3 regions of the Nocardia halotolerans genome follow, and region 3 is predicted to be linked to each of the others. Evidence: riboswitches for the same ligand, from Rfam matches in the RefSeq annotation. Region 3 holds a riboswitch; each other region holds the start of a gene.

Evidence for each region. Region 3 has a riboswitch for S-adenosylmethionine ahead of ACFO5K_RS18095 (rhodanese-like domain-containing protein). Riboswitches for the same ligand answer to the same signal wherever they lie in the genome.
Region 1: another riboswitch for S-adenosylmethionine. It lies ahead of ACFO5K_RS10035 (bifunctional o-acetylhomoserine/o-acetylserine sulfhydrylase); the one in region 3 lies ahead of ACFO5K_RS18095 (rhodanese-like domain-containing protein).
Region 2: another riboswitch for S-adenosylmethionine. It lies ahead of ACFO5K_RS02790 (aminotransferase class V-fold PLP-dependent enzyme); the one in region 3 lies ahead of ACFO5K_RS18095 (rhodanese-like domain-containing protein).

Annotation. Positions count from the first base shown of each region.
Region 1 covers NZ_JBHSDL010000012.1:8,560-15,872, reverse strand. Annotated here, with positions in the region: gene metX (homoserine O-acetyltransferase MetX) at 1-574, opposite strand, end outside; gene ACFO5K_RS10035 (bifunctional o-acetylhomoserine/o-acetylserine sulfhydrylase) at 571-1,887, opposite strand; SAM riboswitch class IV at 1,967-2,077, opposite strand; gene ACFO5K_RS10030 (NADP-dependent isocitrate dehydrogenase) at 2,433-3,665, shown strand; gene ACFO5K_RS10025 (MFS transporter) at 4,055-5,203, shown strand; gene ACFO5K_RS10020 (hypothetical protein) at 5,245-5,397, shown strand; gene ACFO5K_RS10015 (hypothetical protein) at 5,581-6,102, shown strand; gene ACFO5K_RS10010 (SDR family oxidoreductase) at 6,258-7,007, shown strand; gene ACFO5K_RS10005 (purine-cytosine permease family protein) at 7,054-7,313, opposite strand, start outside.
Region 2 covers NZ_JBHSDL010000003.1:36,404-43,716, forward strand. Annotated here, with positions in the region: gene ACFO5K_RS02770 (hypothetical protein) at 1-170, shown strand, start outside; gene ACFO5K_RS02775 (M1 family metallopeptidase) at 155-1,510, opposite strand; gene ACFO5K_RS02780 (Pls/PosA family non-ribosomal peptide synthetase) at 1,510-5,397, opposite strand; gene ACFO5K_RS02785 (MarR family winged helix-turn-helix transcriptional regulator) at 5,552-5,974, opposite strand; SAM riboswitch class IV at 6,133-6,247, shown strand; gene ACFO5K_RS02790 (aminotransferase class V-fold PLP-dependent enzyme) at 6,291-7,313, shown strand, end outside.
Region 3 covers NZ_JBHSDL010000014.1:1,639,731-1,647,043, reverse strand. Annotated here, with positions in the region: gene ACFO5K_RS18110 (CaiB/BaiF CoA transferase family protein) at 1-251, opposite strand, end outside; gene ACFO5K_RS18105 (DUF456 domain-containing protein) at 380-862, shown strand; gene ACFO5K_RS18100 (O-succinylhomoserine sulfhydrylase) at 980-2,188, opposite strand; gene ACFO5K_RS18095 (rhodanese-like domain-containing protein) at 2,199-2,615, opposite strand; SAM riboswitch class IV at 2,632-2,749, opposite strand; gene ACFO5K_RS18090 (Rv0361 family membrane protein) at 2,795-3,253, opposite strand; gene ACFO5K_RS18085 (FAD-dependent oxidoreductase) at 3,444-4,832, shown strand; gene ACFO5K_RS18080 (amidohydrolase family protein) at 5,063-5,920, shown strand; gene ACFO5K_RS18075 (Uma2 family endonuclease) at 6,029-6,643, opposite strand; gene fgd (glucose-6-phosphate dehydrogenase (coenzyme-F420)) at 6,683-7,313, opposite strand, start outside.

The DNA of each region.
Region 1 (7,313 bases), on a different contig from region 3:
CGCGCGCGCCGACGGCCAGCACCAGCGCGGCCGACACCCGCTCGGGCAGCTCGATCATCCACTCCAGCACCCGCATGCCGCCCATCGAACCGCCGACCACGGCACCGAGCCGCTCGATGCCGAGCACCGTGAGCAACTGGGCTTCGGCGGCAACCTGATCACGGATGGTCAGTCCGGGAAATCGTGCGCCCCAAGGCTTTCCGTCGGGGGCGAGGGTGGACGGCCCGGTGCTGCCCCGGCAGCCGCCCAGCACGTTGGTCGCGATCACACACCACTCGTCGGTGTCGATCGGCGCGCCGGGCCCGACCATCCCTTCCCACCAACCGGGCGCACCGCTCGCCCCACCGATGACATGGGAGTCACCGGTGAGCGCGTGTTCGATGAGCACCACATTGTCCAGGGCGGGCGAGAGCTCACCCCAGCGCTGCACCGCCAGCCGCACATCGGGGACCACGGCGCCGTTCTCCAGCGTCACATCCCCGATGGCGACCACGCCGAGCCGCCCGTCCGGCGGTGGCAGCAGAGCCGCGCCGGCGCCGGGACGGGTGATCGGCGATTCGGTGCTCACAGTCACGTCGTCGCCGCCGCGAAACCGGCCCGCAGATCGGCCAGGATGTCGTCGATTCCCTCGATGCCCACCGCGAGCCGGACCAGGCCGGGAGTGACTCCGGCGGCCAGCTGCTCGGACGGCGTCAACTGCGCGTGCGTGGTCGAAGCGGGGTGAATCACGAGGGAACGCACATCACCGATGTTAGCCACATGGCTGTGCAGGCTGAGCGCGTCCACGAACTTCTTGCCCGCATCGACACCGCCGGCCAGTTCGAAGGACACGATCGCGCCCACGCCCTTGGGTGCGAGCTGCTGTCCGCGCTCGTACCACGGCGAGGACTCGAGCCCGGCGTAGTGCACGACCTCGACACCCGGCTGCTCGGCGACGAACTTCGCGACCACTTCGGCATTGCGCACGTGGCGTTCCACCCGCAGGCTCAGCGTCTCGATGCCCTGCGCGATCAGGAACGCGTTGAACGGCGACACCGCCGCACCCAGGTCGCGCAGCAGCTGCACGCGGGCCTTGAGCGCGAACGCCGGCGCGCCCAGCTCGGCGAAGACCACACCGTGATAGCTGGGGTCGGCTTCGGTGAAACCGGGGAAACGGGCATTGCCCTCGGCGTCGCGCACCGTCCAGTCGAAGGTGCCGCCGTCGACGAGTACCCCGGCCACGGTTGTGCCGTGCCCGCCCAAGTACTTCGTGGCCGAGTGCACCACGATGTCGGCGCCGTGGGTCAGCGGTTGGATCAGGTACGGGGTGGCGACGGTGTTGTCCACGATCAGCGGCAGGCCGTTGTCGTGGGCGACACCGGCGATGCCGGGAATGTCGAACACGGCGCTGCTCGGGTTGGCGATGGTCTCACCGAAGAACGCCTTGGTGTTGGGCCGGATCGCGGCCCGCCACTGCTCGAGATCGTCGGGGTCGTCGACGAAGGACACCTCGATGCCGAGCTTGGGCAGCGAGTAGTGGAAGAGGTTGTAGGTGCCGCCGTAGAGGTGCGGGCTGGACACGATGTGGTCGCCCGCACCGGCCAGGTTCAGGATCGCGTACGTCCCGGCGGCCTGTCCGGAGGCCAGCAGCAGCGCCGCGACACCGCCCTCGAGCGCGGCCACCCGCTGCTCCACCGCGTCCTGGGTGGGATTCATGATCCGGGTGTAGATGTTGCCCGGCTCGGCGAGCCCGAACAGCGCCGCGGCGTGATCGGTGTCGTTGAAGGTGTAGGAAGTGGTCTGGTAGATCGGCAGCGCCCGCGCGTTGGTGCTCGCGTCGGGGGCCTGGCCCGCGTGGATCTGCTTGGTCTCGAAGGACCAGTTCTCGGGCAGGGCAGAGTCGGTCATGAAAGTACTCCAGGGTCGTTCGCCGGATGTCTCGTCAGTTGGGTCGGATCGACGGACAACAACACATGGGGGCCTCCTGAATGCGCGCTTGCTCTCGACCTTCGAGAGCCCGGTCATCACCCGGAGCACCCCACCGCAGCTGGAGGGTTGCCGACCAGCGAGCCGGGGCTTGGCGCTGGTACTCATGACCTTGCCGACATGTTAACCGGCGATCTCACCTCGACGGAAATTTCCGGCGAACTATTGCCCAGATCACTCTCTGACCGGTGCGCCGGGCACGCGTGTCGCGGGTCGGGCCGCACCGGCGGAAACACCGATCGACGTTCGGCCCGGAATCGGCGCGGGGTAGCTTCGAAGAGTTCGCACAGTTCGGCCTCGCATCGCGGTGAGGTCGGGGGCAGCAGTACGCTTGTCTTGTTTGCACCACACGTCCCGCAGACAACGCGGGGCATATACGTTGTCTGTTGGAACTGCTGGGGTCCGCTCACAAGCGTGTTCGCCTGGCCGTGCAATAAGGGCACCCACCGAGGAGGACACGAAGATCCATGTCCAAGATCAAGGTTGAAGGCACCGTCGTAGAACTCGACGGCGACGAGATGACCCGGATCATCTGGCAGTTCATCAAGGACAAGCTGATCCATCCCTATCTCGACGTGAACCTCGAGTACTACGACCTCGGCATCGAGTACCGCGACAAGACAGACGACCAGGTCACCGTCGACGCGGCCAATGCCATCAAGAAGCACGGCGTGGGCGTCAAGTGCGCCACCATCACCCCCGACGAAGCGCGGGTGAAAGAGTTCGGCCTCAAGAAGATGTGGCGCTCGCCCAACGGCACCATCCGAAACATCCTGGGTGGCACCATCTTCCGCGCGCCGATCATCATCTCCAACGTGCCGCGCCTGGTGCCCGGCTGGACCAAGCCGATCATCATCGGCCGCCACGCGTTCGGCGACCAGTACCGCGCCACCGACTTCAAGGTCTACGAGGCGGGCACCGTCACGCTGACCTTCACCCCCGAAGACGGCAGCGAGCCGATCGTGCACGAGGTCGTGAAGATGCCCGAAGACGGCGGCGTCGTCATGGGCATGTACAACTTCCGCAAGTCGATCGAGGACTTCGCACGCGCCTCGTTCAACTACGGCCTGCAGCAGAACTACCCGGTGTACCTCTCCACGAAGAACACCATCCTCAAGGCCTACGACGGCATGTTCAAGGACGTCTTCGAAGAAGTCTTCGACGCCGAGTTCAAAGCCGAGTTCGACGCGGCGGGCCTCACCTACGAGCACCGCCTCATCGACGACATGGTCGCCTCCTCCATGAAATGGGAGGGCGGCTACGTCTGGGCCTGCAAGAACTACGACGGCGACGTGCAGTCCGACACCGTGGCCCAGGGCTTCGGCTCGCTGGGCCTGATGACCTCGGTGCTGCTCACCCCGGACGGCCGCACCTGCGAGGCCGAGGCCGCGCACGGCACCGTCACCCGGCACTACCGCCAGCACCAGCAGGGCAAGCCGACATCGACCAACCCGATCGCGTCGATCTTCGCCTGGACCCGGGGCCTCGAGCACCGCGGCAAGCTGGACAACACCCCCGAGGTGATCGGCTTCGCGCAGGCGCTCGAAGACGTGGTCATCAAGACCGTCGAGGGCGGGCAGATGACCAAGGACCTGGCACTGCTCGTCGGCGGCGATCAGGGTTACCTGAGCACCGAGGAATTCCTCGGCGCCCTGGACGCCAACCTCGCCCGGGCCTTGTCCGCCTCTCCGCGAATTTAGGCTGTCCGCCTCTCCGCGAAATCAGGCCGGACCCAGGTGCGGGGGGACCTGGGGAGGCGGCAAGCTCCGGCAGCGTGGTGGGGTTTGCCCGTACCCGGTGAGTTACCCATGTTCTTGCGAGATCTGTGGGTGTACTCGCCGGGTACTGCTGTTTTGGAAGGGGAGAGATTCACCGGGTGCCGGCTGAGTCGGCCACGATCCCGGAATCGACGTGCCCTCGGACCGCGCCTGAGGCGGTCTCGGGTCTCGGGGAGGCGGATCAGTGGGGGAACTCACGGTCGGGACGGGTACCGAGTGGGTGGGGGTGGTCGTTGTAATCGGGCGTGACTTCTTCCCTCGCGACTGCTGACCGCCTCGAGGCGCCACGCGACAGCTGGCACGTCCCGGCGATGCTCGCGCTGGCGCTGGGTGGGTTCGGGATCGGCACCACCGAGTTCGTGACCATGGGGTTGCTGCCCGACATCGCGCGGGCGTTCGATGTCTCCGAGCCGTCGGCCGGGCACGCGGTGTCGGCGTACGCGCTGGGTGTGGTGGTCGGTGCGCCGTTGATCGCCGCGCTGTGCGCCCGGGTGGCGCGCAAGAAACTGCTGATCGTGTTGATGGTGGCGTTCACCCTGGGCAATGCCGCGACGGTGCTCGCCCCGACCTTCGGCACGCTGGTGCTCGCCCGTTTCGTTTCCGGGTTGCCGCACGGCGCCTACTTCGGTGTGGCCTCGCTGGCCGCCGCCACGCTCGCCCCGATCGGTCAACGAGCCAAAGCCGTGGCGGCGGTGATGCTCGGGCTCAGTGTGGCGAACGTGGTCGGGGTGCCCGGTGCGACCTGGCTCGGACAGCACTTCGGCTGGCGTGACGCCTACGTCGTCGTCACGGTCATCGGCCTGGCGACGGTGGCCGCGCTGTGGCGGTATCTGCCTGCGCTGACCGGACTGAAGCTCACCAACCCGGTGACCGAACTCGGGGCGTTGCGCCGCCCGCAGGTGCTGCTCACCCTGGCTGTCGGCGCGATCGGCTTCGGCGGCATGTTCGCCGTGTACACCTACATCGCCACCACCATGACCGATGTGGCCGGCATGCCCATCGGGGCTGTTCCCATCGTGCTCGCGCTGTTCGGGCTCGGCATGATCGCCGGCAACGTCATCGGCGGCGTCCTGGCCGATCGTGGCGTGGACCGCTCGATCTTCGCGGCCATGATCGCGATGGTGGTGATCCTGGCCGGCTTCGTCCTGGCCGCCCACCACCCCGTCACCGCCGCGATCGGCGCCTTCCTCGTCGGCGCGTCCGGCGCCGCCCTGGCCCCCGGCCTGCAAACCCGCCTGATGGACGTCGCCGCCGACGCCCAGACCCTCGCCGCCGCCCTCAACCACGCCGCCCTCAACATGGCCAACGCGGCCGGCGCCTGGCTCGGTGGCCTGGTGATCGCGGCGGGCCTCGGCTACACCGCCCCCGCCCTGGTAGGCGCCGCCTTGGCCATCGCAGGCGTGCTCCTGTTCACCCTCACCGTCGCCCTCCAACGCCGCACCCCCAACAACGCGCCGTAACTGATTAGTCCCCGACCAGACCCACTCGTACTGTCCTGCGCATGCCGAGCCACCTGCACGAGGGTTTGCTCGCCGAGTGCACCGATCTCGATCAGCTCGATGCCTGGCTGACGCAGGCCGTCACCGCGACCAGCACGGACGAACTGTTCGGCTGGCAACGCGGTTTCATAGATCGCCGCGGGTGCTGGTTGTGATGACTGTTGTTGGGGGAGTGGTGGTTTCGGGGGCATATCGGCCGATGGTGTTGTGTGGTCGGTGATCTCGGGGTGGCTCGACGGGGCAGATGGGGCAGGTGGCGTATATGATCGCCTCGCTGTGCTCGGGGGGAAGATCTCGGATGGACACCCCGTGCGTGTTCCGAGAAGGAGGGGAAGTCTGTGAAATCCCGTATTGCGCTGTCTGCCACCGTTGTCGCGGCAGGTCTGCTGCTGACCGGATGCCAGGAGGATGTGCCGGCCGGGAAGCCGGCGACGTCGTCGGCGAGCCCGTCGACCTCGCAGGCGCCGGCCACGCCGAACGCCGACGGTGTGCTCAACCCCGGCGATGTCGGCAAGCTCGAATCCGGTGTCGAGCTGTCGATCCTGAAGGTCGAAGCCGATGAGGTGGAGCGGCAGGGGGCGGTGTCGGTGTTCACCTTCCAGCTCAACAACACCTCGACGACCGCACTGGACCGTTGGTCGCACCCGACCGTCGTCTACGGCGAGGACGGCACCGCCGCCGAGTCGGTGCTGTCGATGGACAAGAACTTCAAGTACGGCCTGGAAGGCAAGCTGCCGCCCGGCTCCAAGCAGACCATCAAGGTGGCCTACGCGGTGCCCGTCGACAAGTTGAAGCCCGCCGTGATCACCTCCGATGAGCTGATCTGGCGCGGCGATTTCAGCAACTACAACAAGGGCTGATGTAGCAGGCGCCGACCGGTGCGGATCGGTCGGCGCCTCGCCTTGTGGGCCGCGAGCCGCGTGCTCAACCTGGACCCGTCCGCGGTGGCACGCCCGGATGGTTAGCGTGTGCACATGGAACTACGCAATGAACCCCCACACCCGGACGTACTGTCGTGAGCCGGGGCACCATCCTGATCACCGGGGCCAGTTCCGGGCTCGGTGCCGAGATGGCACGTCAGTTCGCCGGTCTCGGTTATGACCTGGGCCTGTGCGCCCGCCGCACCGAGCGCCTCGACGAGCTCCGCGCCGAAATCCTGGCCGCGCACCCCGACCGCACCGTCTCGGTCAGGAGACTCGATGTCACCGACGACGCCGCGGTGTTCACCGTCTTCGACGAGTTCGCCGCCGAATTCGGCACCATCGACCGCGTGATCGTCAACGCCGGCCTGGGCAAGGGCGCCCCGCTGGGCACCGGCCGCCACGACGCGAACCGCGAGACCGCTGTGGTGAACTTCCTCGCCGCGCTCGCGCAGAGCGAGGCGGCGCTGAAGATCTTCCGCGCGCAGGGCAGCGGCCACCTGGTGATGATCTCGTCCGTCTCCGCCCTGCGCGGCATGCCCAAGACGCTCACCACCTATGCCGCCACCAAGGCCGGTGTCGCCGCCCTGGCCGAAGGTGTGCGCGCGGAGGCGATCGCGGGCGTGGATGTTTCGGTGATCTATCCCGGCTACATCCGCTCGGAGATGAACGACCGGGTCAAGCATCAGCCGAAGTTCATGGTGGACGCCGAAACCGGCGTGCGCGCCATGGTCACCGCGATCGAGAAGCGCCGTGTGCGGGCGTACGTCCCCGGTTGGCCTTGGCGGCCGGTGGGTTTCGCGTTGCGTGTCCTGCCGCTGCCGCTGGTCCGGAAGCTGATGTGAGCACGACGAAGGCCGTGCCACCCGGCACGGCCTTCGTCGTGGGATCTCAGTGCTGGCGGGGCAGCAGGTGTTTTCCGTCCTTGTCGGTCGACAGGGCCAGCGAGCTGATGTACTGGATCTCGCCTTCGGGGCCGGGGACCGCCGAGGCGATCATGTCCGGGCGTTCGAAGTCGATGCCGGTGACGTGGCAGGTCAGCAGGTCGCCCGAGGGGTTGCCGTGCTCGTCGAACATCGGCACCTCGATGCCGTCGTCGGCGCGGCGCAGGTAGTACTTGCCCTTGGTGAGGATCGCGGTGGCCGGGGTGG
Region 2 (7,313 bases), on a different contig from region 3:
AGGATCGAGTCCGGCAGAAATTGTTGCGCCAGCTGGCCGAGGACGGGCCCGATCCCGAACAGGACGACGCCCGCCACATCTCGGTGGCCGACGACCTCGAGGCGCTCGAAATGGTGCCGACCGACGACCCGCTCGTCGAGGAACTGGCTCAGCGTTATCTGGTGTTCTGATGACCCTGCCCGCCCAGCGGCGGTAGTTGCGGTAGCTCCGCGGTGCCCAGCCAGAGCGCGAACAGCCCGCGCAGTGGCGCCACGCTGTAGTGACCCGCGAGGTCGACGAATTCTTCGGTGGTGACCGAGGAGTGCCGGTAGCGCGCCGTCCATTCCCGCAGGAGTTCGAAGAACAGGCGGTCGCGCAGCTCCAGGCGCAGCGCGTGCAGAGTCAGCGCGCCCCGCTTGTAGACGCGGTCGTCGAACATGTCCTCGGGACCGGGATCGCCGACGATGATGTCCTGCGGCTGGCGGGCCAGATTCGCGCGGGCGGCACGGGCCAGCTGGTCGGCGCTGGGGCCGCCCGCGGCTTCGGACCAGATCCATTCGGCGTAGCAGGCGAAACCCTCGTGCAGCCAGATGTCGCGCCAGTGCTTCAGGGTGAGGCTGTTGCCGAACCACTGGTGGGCCAGCTCGTGGGCCACGAGCCGTTCCGCGCCGCGCCTGCCGTCGCAGTGGTTGGCGCCGAAGATGGAGATGCCCTGCGCTTCGATCGGGATGTCGAGGTCGTCGTCGGTGACCACCACGCTGTAGTGCTCGAACGGGTAGGGCCCGAACCGTTCGGCGAACAGCGCCATCATCTCGGGTTGCCGGGCGAAATCGTGGTCGAAGTTCGCGCGCAACCGCGCCGGAACGACGGCATGCATCGGCACCGGTTCGCCGGGCGAGCCGACGCGGTACTTGCGGTAGTGGCCGATCTGGACCGTCGCCAGATAGGTCGCCATCGGCTCGGGCGCCTCGTACACCCAGGTGGTCTGGCTGGCCTTGGCCTGTTTGCGAACGAGGGTGCCGTTGGCCATGGCGTAGTACGGGCTGTCGGTGGTGATCGAGATCCGGTACGACGCTTTGGCACTGGGGTGGTCGTCGCACGGGAACCAGGAGGCCGCGCCGTTGGGCTGGCTGGCGACCAGCGAACCCTCGGTGAGTTCCTCCCAGCCGACCTCACCCCACTGCCCGCGCACGGGTTTCGGTGTGCCCGAGTACTGGACGGTTATCTCGAGGACCCCGCCCGCCGGGATCTTCTGCTGCGGGGTGATTGCCAGCTTGCCGTGCTGATGGACGAATTTCGCTGCCTTCGACCCGTTGACGAGTACCTTCGACACCGCCAGTGACTGGGACAGATCCAGCGTCACCCAGAGGCGCACCTCGGTGGTCACGGCGATGACCACAGCCCGCCCGGTGAGCCGGTTGCTGGCCGGTTTGTAACTGAGCTCGAGCTCGTAGCGCGACACCCGGTAGCCCCGGTTGCCGTTCTGCGGCAGATAGTCGTCGATCGGGTCCTCGTAGAACTTGCTCCGCATCAGGCGGGACCGGCCCAGGGCGAGATGGGGTTGCCCCACCAACGCGTCGACGGCGGGACCACGTCGCCGCGCATCACCAGCGAGGCGGGTCCGATGGTGGCGCCGGCCCCGATGTGGGCGGCGGGCAGGGCGACACAGTGCGGTCCGAGGGTGGCGCCCGCGTCCAGGGTCACCGTGTCCATCGCCATGATGCGGTCGTGGAACAGGTGGGTCTGCACCACACAACCGCGTTCCACGGTCGCACCGTCACCGAGTGTCACCAGGTCCGCCTCCGGTAGCCAATAGGACTCGCACCATACCCCGCGACCGATCTTGGCACCGAGGCCGCGCAGCCACAGATTCATCACCGGAGTACCCGTTGCCGCGCGGGCGAACCAGGGTGCCGCGACAGTCTCCACGAAGGCGTCCGATACCTCGTTGCGCCACACGAACGAGCTCCACAGCGGGTGCTCGATCGCGCGAATCCGCCCCACCAGCAACCATTTCGCGGCGATCGCGCACGCCCCCGCGACCGCGCCCGCCACCATCAGCACCAGCCCGGACACCAGCGCGGCGACCAGGTAGCCGGCGTGGTCGGCGATCAGCGCGAGGACGAACAGCACGCCCAGCCCGATCGCGAAGGTCACCATCACCGGCACCAACCGGCAGGTCTCGACGAAGGCGCGCGCCAGCTTCAACCGCAGCGGCGGATCGAACGTGCGTGAGGTGTCGCTGGATTCGGCCGCGCGACGCAACCGCACCGGTGGACTACCCAGCCACGACGACCCCGCCTTGGCCTTGCTCGGCGCGGCCGAGAGCACCGCGACCAGACCGTTCTTGGGTACTCGGCGTCCCGGCGCGGTCATGCCGGAGTTGCCGAGGAAGGCGCGTTTGCCGACCTTCGACTCGCCGATGCGCAGCCAACCGCCGCCGAGTTCGTAACTGCCGATCATGGTGTCGTCGGCCAGGAACGCGCCGTCGGCGACCACGGTGAACTTGGGTAGCAGCAGCACCGTCGACGCCTCGACGTTCTTGCCGATCTTGGCACCGAGCAGGCGCAACCAGACCGGGGTGAGCAGGCTGGCGTAGAGCGGGAACAAGAATGTGCGGGCCGAATCGAGCAGTCGTTCGGTGGCCCACACCTGCCAGCCGGTGCGGCTGCGCACCGGGTGATAGCCCTCGCGCAGGCCGATGCCGAGCAGGCGCACCGCGAGCACGGTGGCGGCGGCGTAGACGGCCAAGCTCAGCAGAGTGGCCACCGGCAGGATGGCGAAACCGCGCAGGGCGGCCGCGCCGATGGTGGTCTGCTCGCGGATGCACCAGGCGATGAAGGTGCCGCCCACGGCCAGGCCGAACACCGGCATCGCGGCCAGCACCATCGATGACAGACCGAACACCAGCAGCCAGTGCCTGGCGCGTTCGGGGGCGTGGTCGGGCCAGCGCCGCGGTGCCTTACCGGTTTTCGCGGCCGGTGAGCCCGCCCATTCCTGTTCGCCCTTGACCTTGCCCGACACCGCCGAGCCGGGCGCGACCTCGGCTCGTTTACCGATCTTGGTGCCGGGCAGCAGGATCGAACGGGCGCCGATCACCGCACCGTCACCGATGGTGATGCCGCCGATGTGCACGCGGTCGCCGTCGACCCAGTACCCCGACAGATCGACCTCGGGTTCCACACTGGCGCCGTCGCCGAGCTCGAGCATGCCGGTGACCGGCGGCAGGCTGTGCAGGTCGACGCCCTTGCCGATCTTCGCGCCGAGCGCGCGGGCGAAGGGCACCATCAGCGGTGCGCCGGAGAGGTTCTCGGCGCCGCTGGCCTCCGAGAGCCGCACCGCGGCCCACAATCGCAGGTGCACTCCGGAGCCGCGGGCGTAGGTGCCGGGGCGGACACCGGCGAGCAGGACGCGCGCGCCGGCCACACACAGCGTCATCCGGCCCAGTGGCGAGATGAACAGTACGAAGGCCAGTGCGATCCACCACCACGACAGCCGCGGCAGCCAGGGCAGTGAACCCGACCAGCCCGCGATGGCCGACACCATCGCCAACCAGGTGACCCATTGCAGGCCGGTGAGCGTGGTGAGCGGCACGGTGGCCAGCACCTGGGTGAGCTGTGCGCGCCGCGGGGTCGGCTCGACGACCCGGGTGTCCACGGCCGCGACCGGGGCGCTGCCGTCGAGCAACTCGACCAGCGAGCCCAGGCGCGGATGGTCGTAGAGATCGGCGACGGTCACGTGCGGATACCGTTCGCGCAGCGCGCCCACCAGTTGCGCCGCCGCCAGCGACCCGCCGCCCACATCGAAGAAATCGGTGTCGAGACCGGTGACCTCGGCGCCGAGGATGGCATCCCACAGTCCGGCCACCCAGGCGGCGGTGCCGCGCAGGCCGTGCTCGGCCGTGTCGTCGGAGCTGGGCAACGGCCAGGGCAGGGCGTCGCGGTCGACCTTGCCCGACGTGCGGGTCGGCAGATCGGCGACCACCGCGAGGCGGGGCACCAGTGGCGCCGGAAGTTGTTCGGCCAGTATCGCTCTGGCCTTCTTCGCATCGAAGTCGGGTCCGGCGCCGGTGAGGTAGCCGACGAGTATCTTGTTGCCGGCCTTGGTGGTCCGGATCGCGGCCGCCGCCCCGCTGACACCGGGCAGATGTTGCAGCGCGTTGTCGATCTCGCCGAGTTCGATCCGGCGGCCACCGATCTTGATCTGGTCGTCGGCACGGCCGAGGAAGATCAGTCCCTCGGGATCGTTGCGCACCAGATCGCCACTGCGATAAGCGCGTTCCCAGCCGAGCGAGGGCAGCGGCGCGTACTTCTCCGCGTCCTTGGCCGGGTCCAAGTAGCGGGCCAGGCCGACGCCACCGATCACGAGCTCCCCGGTCTCGCCCACCGGAACCGGGTTGCCCTGCGGGTCGACGACGGTGAGATCCCAGCCGTCCAGCGGCAGGCCGATGCGGATCGGCATCGTGCCGTCGAGCAGCGCGGCGCAGGCCACCACGGTCGCTTCGGTGGGGCCGTAGGTGTTCCACACCTCGCGTTCGGCGCCACCGGCGAGCCGTTCGGCCAGCTCCGGGGGCACCGCTTCGCCACCGAAGATCAACAGCCGCACCGAGTCCAGGGCCTCGGCGGGCCAGGTCGCGGCCAGTGTCGGCACGGTGGACACGATGCTGATCTCGCGGCGCATCAACCACGGGCCCAGGTCGGCGCCGGTGCGCACCAGGTCACGCGGGGCGGGCACCAGGCAGGCGCCGTGCCGCCAGGCCAGCCACATCTCCTCGCAGGAAGCGTCGAATGCCACCGACAGCCCGGCCAGCACCCGGTCGCCGGGGCCGATCGGGGCGCCGGGCAGGAACAGCCGGGCCTCGGCGTCGACGAAGGCGGCGGCGTTGCGGTGCGTCACCGCAACACCTTTCGGCGTGCCGGTGGAACCGGAGGTGAAGATTATCCAGGCGTCGTCGTCCGGGCTGGGCAGGGTGTCCCAGTCGGAGATGTGGCCGGTGGCGGTGGTGGCCGACTCGATGCCCGCGGCGGTGGCCATCGCGCTCACCCTGGCCTCCCCGAAGACCAGGCGGGCGCGTTCCTCGGGGTCGTCGGCGTCGACGGGCACGTACGCGGCGCCGCAGTAGAGCACCGCCAGAATCGTCACGTACAGCGCCGCGCTGCCCGAGGGCATCCGCACGCCCACCCGGTCGCCCGGTCGCACCCCCGCGTCGGTGAGTTCGGTCATCCTGGCCTCGATCGCGGTGATCAGCTCCAGGTAGGTGAGCACCACCGTGCCGTCGTCGATGGCCGGTGCGTCGGGGTGGGCGAGGGCGGTGCTGGTCAGGATGTCGACCAGGGTGCGCGGCGCGGCGGCCAGATCGGCGCGCAGCAGCGGATCGCGCGGCCGGTCGGCCGGGACCTCAGTGTGTGGCTCGAGCATCGCGCTCAGTCCACCTCTCATCGGTTGACCCCCATCGGTGTCTGTTGTTTCACGGTCGGGTTACCGGAGGGCAAACGGGATGGTCACCAGATGCCAACGGTACTCGGGAGTTGGTGGGGCCGACGGCATCCGCGCGCGCGGGCGTCGGCGCTCGTCACGGGAGCTCGCCGAGGGCGGTGAGCGTGAGCCGGTGCAGGGTGGCGCGTTCGCCTGCGTCGAGGCGGTCCAGTACGCGGGCGGTGGCCTCCGCGATCAGCTTGTCGGTGCGCTTGCACTGTTTGCGTCCGGCCTCGGTGATCCGCAGCCGGTACTTGCGGCGGTCCTTGCCGTCGCGGGTGCGTTCGACCAGGCCCGCGCTTTCCAGCGCGTCGATCAGGCGGACCACTTCACTGCGGTCGATGCCGAGCGCGTCGCCCACTTTCTTCTGCGTCAGGTCGGCGTTCTCGGCGATGAAGGTGAGCACCCAGTGATCGCGCAACGGCAGGTCGATCTCGGCGTGCAGGGCCTTGGTGAGCCGCCCGAGCGCGTACACCGGATAGCGCGGAAGGCCGCGCACGGAGTTCGGGTTCGTGGACATGGCGGCCACTCTAACAAATAGTAGAGAAGCTCAATCATTTGGTGGTGCCATCATGGTGTCGGCAGATGGTCAGGGACGCCACGCGATGAGGGCAATTCAGGGGCAATCGCGAAACGGGTGGTTGACACGCGCCCGGGTCGTCTGCCAACCTCGGTGCAGGTCACGAGTGCCAGCGTTCAGCCCCGGCTTGCTGGTCGGCAACCCTCCTCCGCGGTGGGGTGCTCCGGGTGACGACCAGGCCGGCGTCCGTTGGGGACGCGGCAAGCGCGGACTCACCCCTTTGCGGAACGAGTCCCAGAGCCGACGGGATTTCGTCATGACTGCAGTACTCGACCCCACCTGCGCCCTCGCCACCGTGTCCGGTGCCGACCTGCGCGTCCCGCTGGTGCAAGGCGGCACCAGTGGCTACGTCAACTTCGACCACGCGGCGAGCGCGCCCGCTTTGAAGCAGGTCACCGACCGGATCTCGGCCCTGCTGCCGTACTACGCCAGCGTGCATCGCGGCGCGGGGTACGCCTCCCGGATCAGCACCGAATGCTACGAAGCATCGCGCGGCGCGGTGTCGCGGTTCCTCGACGCCGACGACGACCAGGTGGTGGTGTTCACCCGCAACACCACCGATTCGCTGAACCTGCTGGCCGGCTGCGTGCCGGGGGAGACGGTGGTGCTCGATATCGAGCACCACGCCAACTTCCTGCCCTGGACCGCACACGGCAGGCGGGTGGTGCGGGCCGCCGACACTGTCGAAGAGACCGTTCAGCGTCTGGTCGCCGAGTTGTGCAGCAAGCCGGCCGCGCTGCTCGCGGTGACCGGAGCTTCCAACGTCACCGGCGAGGTACTGCCGTTGGAGCGCCTGGCCACCATCGCCCACCTGTGCGGTGCGCGGCTGCTCGTCGACGCCGCCCAGCTGGCCCCGCACCGGCGGATCTCGTTGCGCGAGACCGGTATCGACTACCTCGCCTTCTCCGGGCACAAGCTGTACGCGCCGTTCGGTTCGGGCGTGCTCGTCGGCCGCCGCGACTGGCTCGACGACGGTGCGCCCTACCTGGCCGGTGGTGGCGCGGTACGCGAAGTCGGTGTGGCACAGGTGGAATGGGCCGTCGCGCCGCAACGCCACGAAGCCGGTTCGCCGAATGTGCTCGGCGCGGCCGCCATCGCCGCCGCCTGCGACGCCCTCGGCGCCATCGATCCCGCCGACCTCGTCGCGCACGAGAGTTTTCTGGCCGACCGGCTGCGTAACGGGTTGAGCGCCATCCCCGGTGTCGAACTGGTCCGCATCTGGTCCGACAGCCCCGACTGCGTGGGCATCGTCGCGTTCACCGTCGCCGGTTACGCCCCC
Region 3 (7,313 bases):
ACGTCGGCCTTCTCGACCAGGTCGAGGATCTTGGCGACGTCGGCGGGGTCCTTCAGGTTGGCCTCGACGATGGTGCGGCCACGCCACTGCGGGCGTTCGATGAAACCGGGCAGCTGCTTGGGACGCTGCACCCGTACCACGTCGGCGCCGAGATCGGCCAGCAGCAACGCGGCGTGCGGCCCTGGTCCGATGCCCGCCAACTCGACGACCTTGATGCCCGCGAGAGGGCCCTGTCCGGCGGTGGTGCTCACGTGATGACCTCTGTTCGTCGTCGAACGGTATTGACACCCCGACAATAGCGCTGGGATGGCGGCACGGGTAGGGCATGGGCGAGAATTCGACTCAGCGCGACTCGGCGCGACAACGGGAGGACCCGGTAGTGAGTGTGTGGGGTGAGGTCATCGTCGGCCTCGTCATTCTGGTCGGCCTCCTCGGCATCATCGTCCCGATCCTGCCGGGCGTGCTGCTCATCTTCGCGGCCATCGCGGTCTGGGCATTCCTCACCGGCGGCGCCACCGCCTGGACGGTATTCGCCATCGCCTCGGTCGCGCTGGTGCTCACCGGCGTCGTGAAATACACCTGGCCCGGCCGGCGGATGCGGGAGGCGGGCGTGTCCAACCGGGCGCTGCTGATCGGCGCCGTCCTCGGCGTGATCGGCTTCTTCGTCATCCCGATCATCGGCCTGTTCATCGGCTTCGTCCTCGGCGTCTACCTCGCCGAACTACACCGCCTGAAAACCAACGACCTGGCCTGGCCCGCCACCGCGCACGCCCTCAAGGGCGTGGGCCTGTCCATGCTGGTCGAACTGTTCGGCGCCCTGATCGCCTCGGGGGTATGGCTGGTCGGCGCGGTGCTGGCCTGAAGATCCCGTTCCCCGACACAAGCCGCACTCGACCCGCGTAACGCGAGCGATCGTCGCCATGCCGAGCCGTGCCCTACACGGTGCGACCCGGCCACAGAGTGCCGTGAACCGCACAGTTCAGCTCAGGGCGTGGTCGAGGTCGCTCAAAAGATCTTCGAGGTCTTCGAGGCCGACCGAGAGGCGAACCACCCCGTCGGACAAGCCGATCGAGGCGCGGCCCTCGGGGCCCATCGCCCGGTGAGTGGTGGTAGCCGGGTGGGTGATCATGGTTTTGGCGTCACCGAGGTTGTTGGAGATGTCGATGATGCGCAGGCGGTTGAGCACTTCGAAGGCGCGTTTCTTGCCGTCGTCGCCGTGCAGAGCGAAGGTGACGACGGTGCCGCCGCCCGACATCTGCGCCAGTGCCAGGTCGTGCTGCGGATGTGAGGGCAGGAAGGGGTATCTCACCCAGTCGATCGCGGGGTGCGACTCCAGGAACTCGGCGACCCGCAGGGCCGATTCGGTGGATTGGCGTACCCGCAGCGGCATCGTTTCCAGGCCCTTGAGCAGGGTCCAGGCGTTGAACGGGCTCAGGGCGGGACCGGTGTGGCGCATCAGGGTTTTGACGGGGCCGTCGATGTAGTCCTTGGCGCCCAGAATGGCGCCGCCGAGTACCCGGCCCTGGCCGTCGATGTGCTTGGTGCCGGAGTACACCACCACGTCGGCGCCGAGTTCGAAGCCGCGTTGCAGCAGCGGGGTGGCGAAGACGTTGTCCAGCACCACTTTCGCGCCTGCGGCATGGGCCAGCTCGCTGACCTTGCGCACGTCGACGAGGGTCTGCATCGGGTTGGCGGGCGTTTCGAAGAACACGGCCTGGGTGGGCACCGACAGGGCCTGCTCCCACTGCTCGAGGTCGTCACCGTCGACGAAGACGGTTTCGATGCCCCAGCGCGGCAGGATCTCGTTGCATACAACGAAGCAGGAACCGAACAGGCTGCGCGCGGCGACGAGCCGGTCACCGGCCTTCAGCAGGGCGCCCAGCGCGGTGAAGACCGCCGACATGCCAGAGGCCGTGGCGAAGGCGGCTTCGGCGCCGTCGAGCAGGCGGATGCGCTCCTCGAACATGGCCACCGTCGGGTTGCCGAAACGGGAGTAGACGAAGTGTTCGGCGTCGCCGGTGAACGCGGCCTCGGCGGCCTCGGCGCTCTCGTAGACGAACCCCGAGGTCAGATACAGCGCCTCGGACGTCTCGTCGAAACCGGAACGGCGCAGACCGCCGCGCACGCCGAGGGTGGCGGGACCGACCCCCTCGGGCAGTGGCTTGTCGAAAGAACCACCGGTGATCATGCGAGTCTCCTCATGCCTGACGCCACGGCAGGCCGACGGCGCGCCAGCCGGTGCTGCCACGCTGCCCGAACGCGTCGGGGCCGCCCTCGAAACCGTCGAGCACGTTGTAGGACGGGGCGATGCCCGCCGCGGTCGCCACGCCGGCCGCGTGTGCCGAACGCTGACCGGAGCGACACAGGAACACCACGGGCGCGTCGGCGGGGCGGTCGGCGAGCGCCTGTTCGAGCTGCGTGCCGAAGGCGGGGTTGGGCGTGCCGGTGCCGTCGACCCATTCGATGAAGTGCGCCGGGCGTTCGATGGAGCTGGTGTCGGGGATACCGATCCGCTCCCATTCGCCTTCGGTGCGCACGTCGACCAGCACCGCACCCGGATGCTCGGTCAGGATCTCCCATGCCCGCTCGGGGGTGATGTCGCCGGCATAAGTCATGTCGAACCTCCTGCTGAATCCGCTCTTGCCGTGGCGGAACACCCGTCACACGGCCAGGTCGTCACCCGGAGCACCCCACCGCGGAGGAGGGTTGCCGACCAGCGAGCCGGGGCTTGGCGCTGGCACTCGTGACCTTGCGATCTGAGATTGCCCCGGCACAGGTCACCGTGTCAAACGATTCACGGGTTGCACACCAGCCATTCCCCGTCGACGCGGGTCAGGTTCCAGGTGCTCGACTCGGTCTTGCCGTCGAAGGAGACGGTGGCGTCGATTTTGCCGCGATCGCCGTTGACGGTGGGGTTGGAAAAGCCCTTCTTGTCGAGCGTCACCGCTGATTTCGGGCCGCCGAGCCGGTCGCTGAGCCCGGACTTCACCTCGTCGAAGCCCGCGCAGGCGACGCCGGGCGGCGGACGCTGCTCGGTGCGCGCGCGAGCGTCGATATAGTTGGTGACAGCGGCCGCGAGCCGATCGGCCAATGTGACATTTTTCTCAGCGGGCGCGAGCAGTCCGCCGAGCACGATGCCGATGAGCACGACGATCGCGATCGCAGCGGCCGCGACGAACGGGACGACGGACCGCTTGTCGGTCTGATCGACCACGACGGGCGCCTCGTCCGAGCCTGTTTGCTCCTCGTTCATGCTGTAATCCTGTCAGAACCCGCGCGGGCAGCCACACCGCACGCCGGGCGGCCGCAATGCCGCAGCTAGAATCGCCATGATTGCGGTCGGCTGCCGACGTCGATGGCAGCCGCCAATAGCCGGAACGGGACTTAGCCTAAGCTAAGTTGACGCCGACAAATCAGTTCTCGACCAAAGGGTGCGCGTAAAGATGACCGAACAGAGTGCAGCGACCCGCCCGCTCCGCATTGCGATCGTGGGCGCAGGACCGGCCGGTATCTACGCCGCCGACGCGTTGATGAAGTCCGACGCCGAGGTCAGCATCGACCTCTACGAACGCATGCCCGCGCCGTTCGGCCTCATCCGCTACGGCGTGGCCCCCGATCACCCGCGCATCAAGGGCATCATCACCGCCCTGCACAAGGTTCTCGACAAGGACCAGGTGCGCCTGCTCGGCAACATCGACTACGGCACCGACATCACCCTCGACGACCTGCGTCAGTTCTACGACGCGGTGATCTTCTCCACCGGCGCCAACGCCGACCGCGCCCTGCCGGTCCCCGGCATCGATCTCGACGGCTCCTACGGTGCCGCCGACTTCGTGTCCTGGTACGACGGCCACCCCGATGTGCCGCGGGTGTGGCCGCTCGAGGCCGAGAAGGTCGCCGTGCTCGGCGTCGGCAACGTCGCCTTGGACGTGGCCCGCGTGCTGGCCAAGACCGGCGACGAGCTGCTGCCCACCGAGATCCCGCCGAACGTCTACCGGGGCCTGAAGGAGAACAAGGCCGTCGAGGTGCACGTCTTCGGACGCCGCGGCCCCGCCCAGGCCAAGTTCACCCCGCTCGAGCTGCGTGAACTCGACCATTCCCCGACGATCGAGGTGATCGTCGATCCCGAGGACATCGACTACGACGAGGGTTCCGAGGCCGCGCGCCGCAACTCCAAGCAGGTCGACATGGTCGCCAACACCCTCGAGCAGTGGGCGATTCGCGACCAGGGCAACCGCCCGCACAAGCTGTTCCTGCACTTCTTCGAGTCGCCGTCGGAGATCGTCGGTGACAACGGCAAGGTCGTCGGCCTGAAGACCGAACGCACCCAGCTCGACGGCACCGGCAACGTCAAGGGCACCGGCGAGTTCCGGCAGTGGGACGTGCAGGCCGTGTACCGCGCCGTCGGCTACCTGTCGCAGAACATCAACCAGCTGCCCTTCGACGACCAGGCGGGCACCGTGCCCAACGAAGCCGGTCGCGTGATCGCCGACGAGACCGCCGAGGGCAACGCCCGCTTCATGCCCGCCACCTATGTGACCGGCTGGATCAAGCGTGGCCCGGTCGGCCTGATCGGCCACACCAAGGGCGACGCCAACGAAACCATCGCCTGCCTGCTCGACGACGCCAAGGACTTCACCCCCGCGGCGAAGCCGGAACTCGACGCCGTCACCGAGTTCCTCGAGGCCAAGGGCATCCCGTTCACCACGTGGGCCGGCTGGTACCGCCTCGACGCGCACGAGCGCGCCCTGGGCGAGCCGGAGGGCCGCGAGCGCGTGAAGGTCGTCGAGCGCGAAGACATGCTGCGCGCCTCGGAGCCGAACAAGGCGTAACAATCGCAGCGGCCTCAGAGGCGGTGCCGCGACGCGAAAACCCAGCCCCGTACGCCCCGACCTCGAGGAGGGGCCGCCGCGAAGCGGCGGTTCGTGGCCGTCCCGACGATCAGGCGCCGTTGCGTACGCGACGAAGGAGCAAGCAACGGCGCCTGATCGTCGGGACACAAGGGGCCGCGAACCTCGAGCGCGCCAGCGCTCAAACAAACACAGTAGGGCATTCTGTACAGGTGTTCGATGCGCATGTCCACATCATCGATCCGCGGTTTCCGCTGATCGAGAACGAAGGCTACCTGCCCGAGCCGTACCTCATCGAGGACTATCGAGACCGTATGTCGGGCTTCGATATTCGCGGTGGCGCCGTGGTCAGCGCGTCGTTCCAAGGTACGGATCAGTCCTATCTGAAGGCCGCGCTCGGCGCGCTCGGTACGGGGTGGGTCGGGGTGACCCGGCTGGACCTGGACGCTACCGACGACGAGATTCTCGAGCTCGATCGGGCCGGGGTGCGGGCGTTGCGCTTCAATCTCAAGCGCGCGGCCGCCGACATCACCGCGATGACCCTGCAGGCGTTGCGCGCGCACGAGCTCGCGGGCTGGCATGTGGAGCTCTACATCGACGGTCAGATGCTGGCCTCGCTGCAACCGGTGATCTCCAAGCTGCCCGCCCTGGTCATCGACCATCTCGGCATGTCCGAGGAGGGGCTGCCGTATCTGCTGGACCTGGTGGATCGCGGGGCCAAGGTGAAGGCGACCGGCTTCGGCCGGGTCGACATGGATGTGGCCGAGACGCTGCGCCGCATCCACGCCGTGAATCCGGGTGCGCTGATGTTCGGTTCGGATCTTCCCGGTACCCGCGCGGGCCGCCCGTTCGAGGACGCTGATGTGGATCTGATCCGCCACGTCGTCGGCGCCGATACGCACGCGGTGCTCGAGGACAACGCCCGCGAGTGCTACCGGCTCCCGGCCGCACAGCGCCCCGCGACCGACTTCCAGCTGCCCCGCACCGAAAACCCCACCTTGCCGATCCCCCGCTCCGACCTACCGGGCGCAGGCGACGAACACACCCGCCCCCTCCCGATCATCGAGTAGGCCCTCGAACAACACGAACTCCAAAGCCGTACCCAACGAGATAGTCGACCGCCTGGCCCGGCTTGGTCTTCCGCTGTTGCGACGGGTGGACGGCGGCTGGCTTCGGTGTCACGGACGGCGTGGCAGGGGGCTCTGTAGGTCCTCGAACATGACGGCGACTTTGACCGGTTCGGTCAGCACCAAGGCGTCGGTGTGCTTGTTCCAGCCGACATACCGTCGTCCTGACCAGTCCAGGCGCAGCTCCTCGATCATGGCGATGTGCTGCCAGTCCTTGTCGAAATGGACGATCAGGTACATCGGAATGCCCGCGCGCGCGTAGAGCTCACGTTTGATGCCGATGTCGCTGTCGATGGTGCTCTCCGACGTCACCTCGACAACGATCAGTGTTTGGTCGGCGACGTGTTGTGCATCGTAGGGACCATCGGAACAGTCCCGCAGGATCAAGTCCGGGTATCGGGCGCACAGTCGGCGTGCTGGGTCGGCGTCGTCGTTGTCTGCGAGCCGCATAGGCGTGTCGCCGTGTACTTCGCGGCACGGCCCGTTCGGGTCTATCCCGTATTCCAGTGCGGATCGGAGCCGATGCACCACGCGGTCGTGCATGGGGCTCTGTGCCGTACATTCGACCATCACACCGTCGTGGATCTCACCGAAGGCATCTGCCGGCCCATCGAGAAACTCCTCGGCGGTCACGATCCGCGGCGGGTCATGGCGCGGTGTCGACATGTCGCCAGACTACGTCAGGACTGTGCTCACGCCAGGTCCTCAGCCCAGCGCGCGCAGGCGGGGGGCCAGGTCGCGCTGGAACAAGTCGAGGAAGCGGAGCTGGTCGTGGCCGGGGGCGTGGAAGACCAGGTGGTTGAGACCGGCGTCGAGGTAGGGCTGGATCTGGGCGACGGCGTCGTCGGGGTCGCTGGCCACGATCCAGCGCTTGGCGACCTGTTCGATCGGCAGGGCGTCGGCGGCGGCTTCCATTTCGATCGGGTCGGTGATGTCGTGCTTCTGTTCGGGGGTCAGGGACAGGGGCGCCCAGAAGCGGGTGTTCTCCAGTGCGAGATCGGGGTCGGTGTCGTAGGAGATCTTGATTTCGATCATCTTGTCGATGGTGGCCGGGTCGCGGTCGGCTTTGGCGGCGCCTTCGGCGACGGCGGGCATCAGCTTCTCGGTGTAGAGGTCCATGCCCTTGCCGGAGGTGCAGATGAAACCGTCGCCGGCGCGGCCGGCGTATCTGGCCACCACCGGGCCGCCGGCGGCGATGTAGACGGGGATGCCGCCTTCGGGCACGTCATAGATCGAGGCGCCGACGGTGTGGTAGTAGTCGCCGTCGAAATCGACGCGGTCACCGAGCCACAGTTCGCGCATCAACCGGACGGCTTCGCGCAGGCGGGCGAAGCGT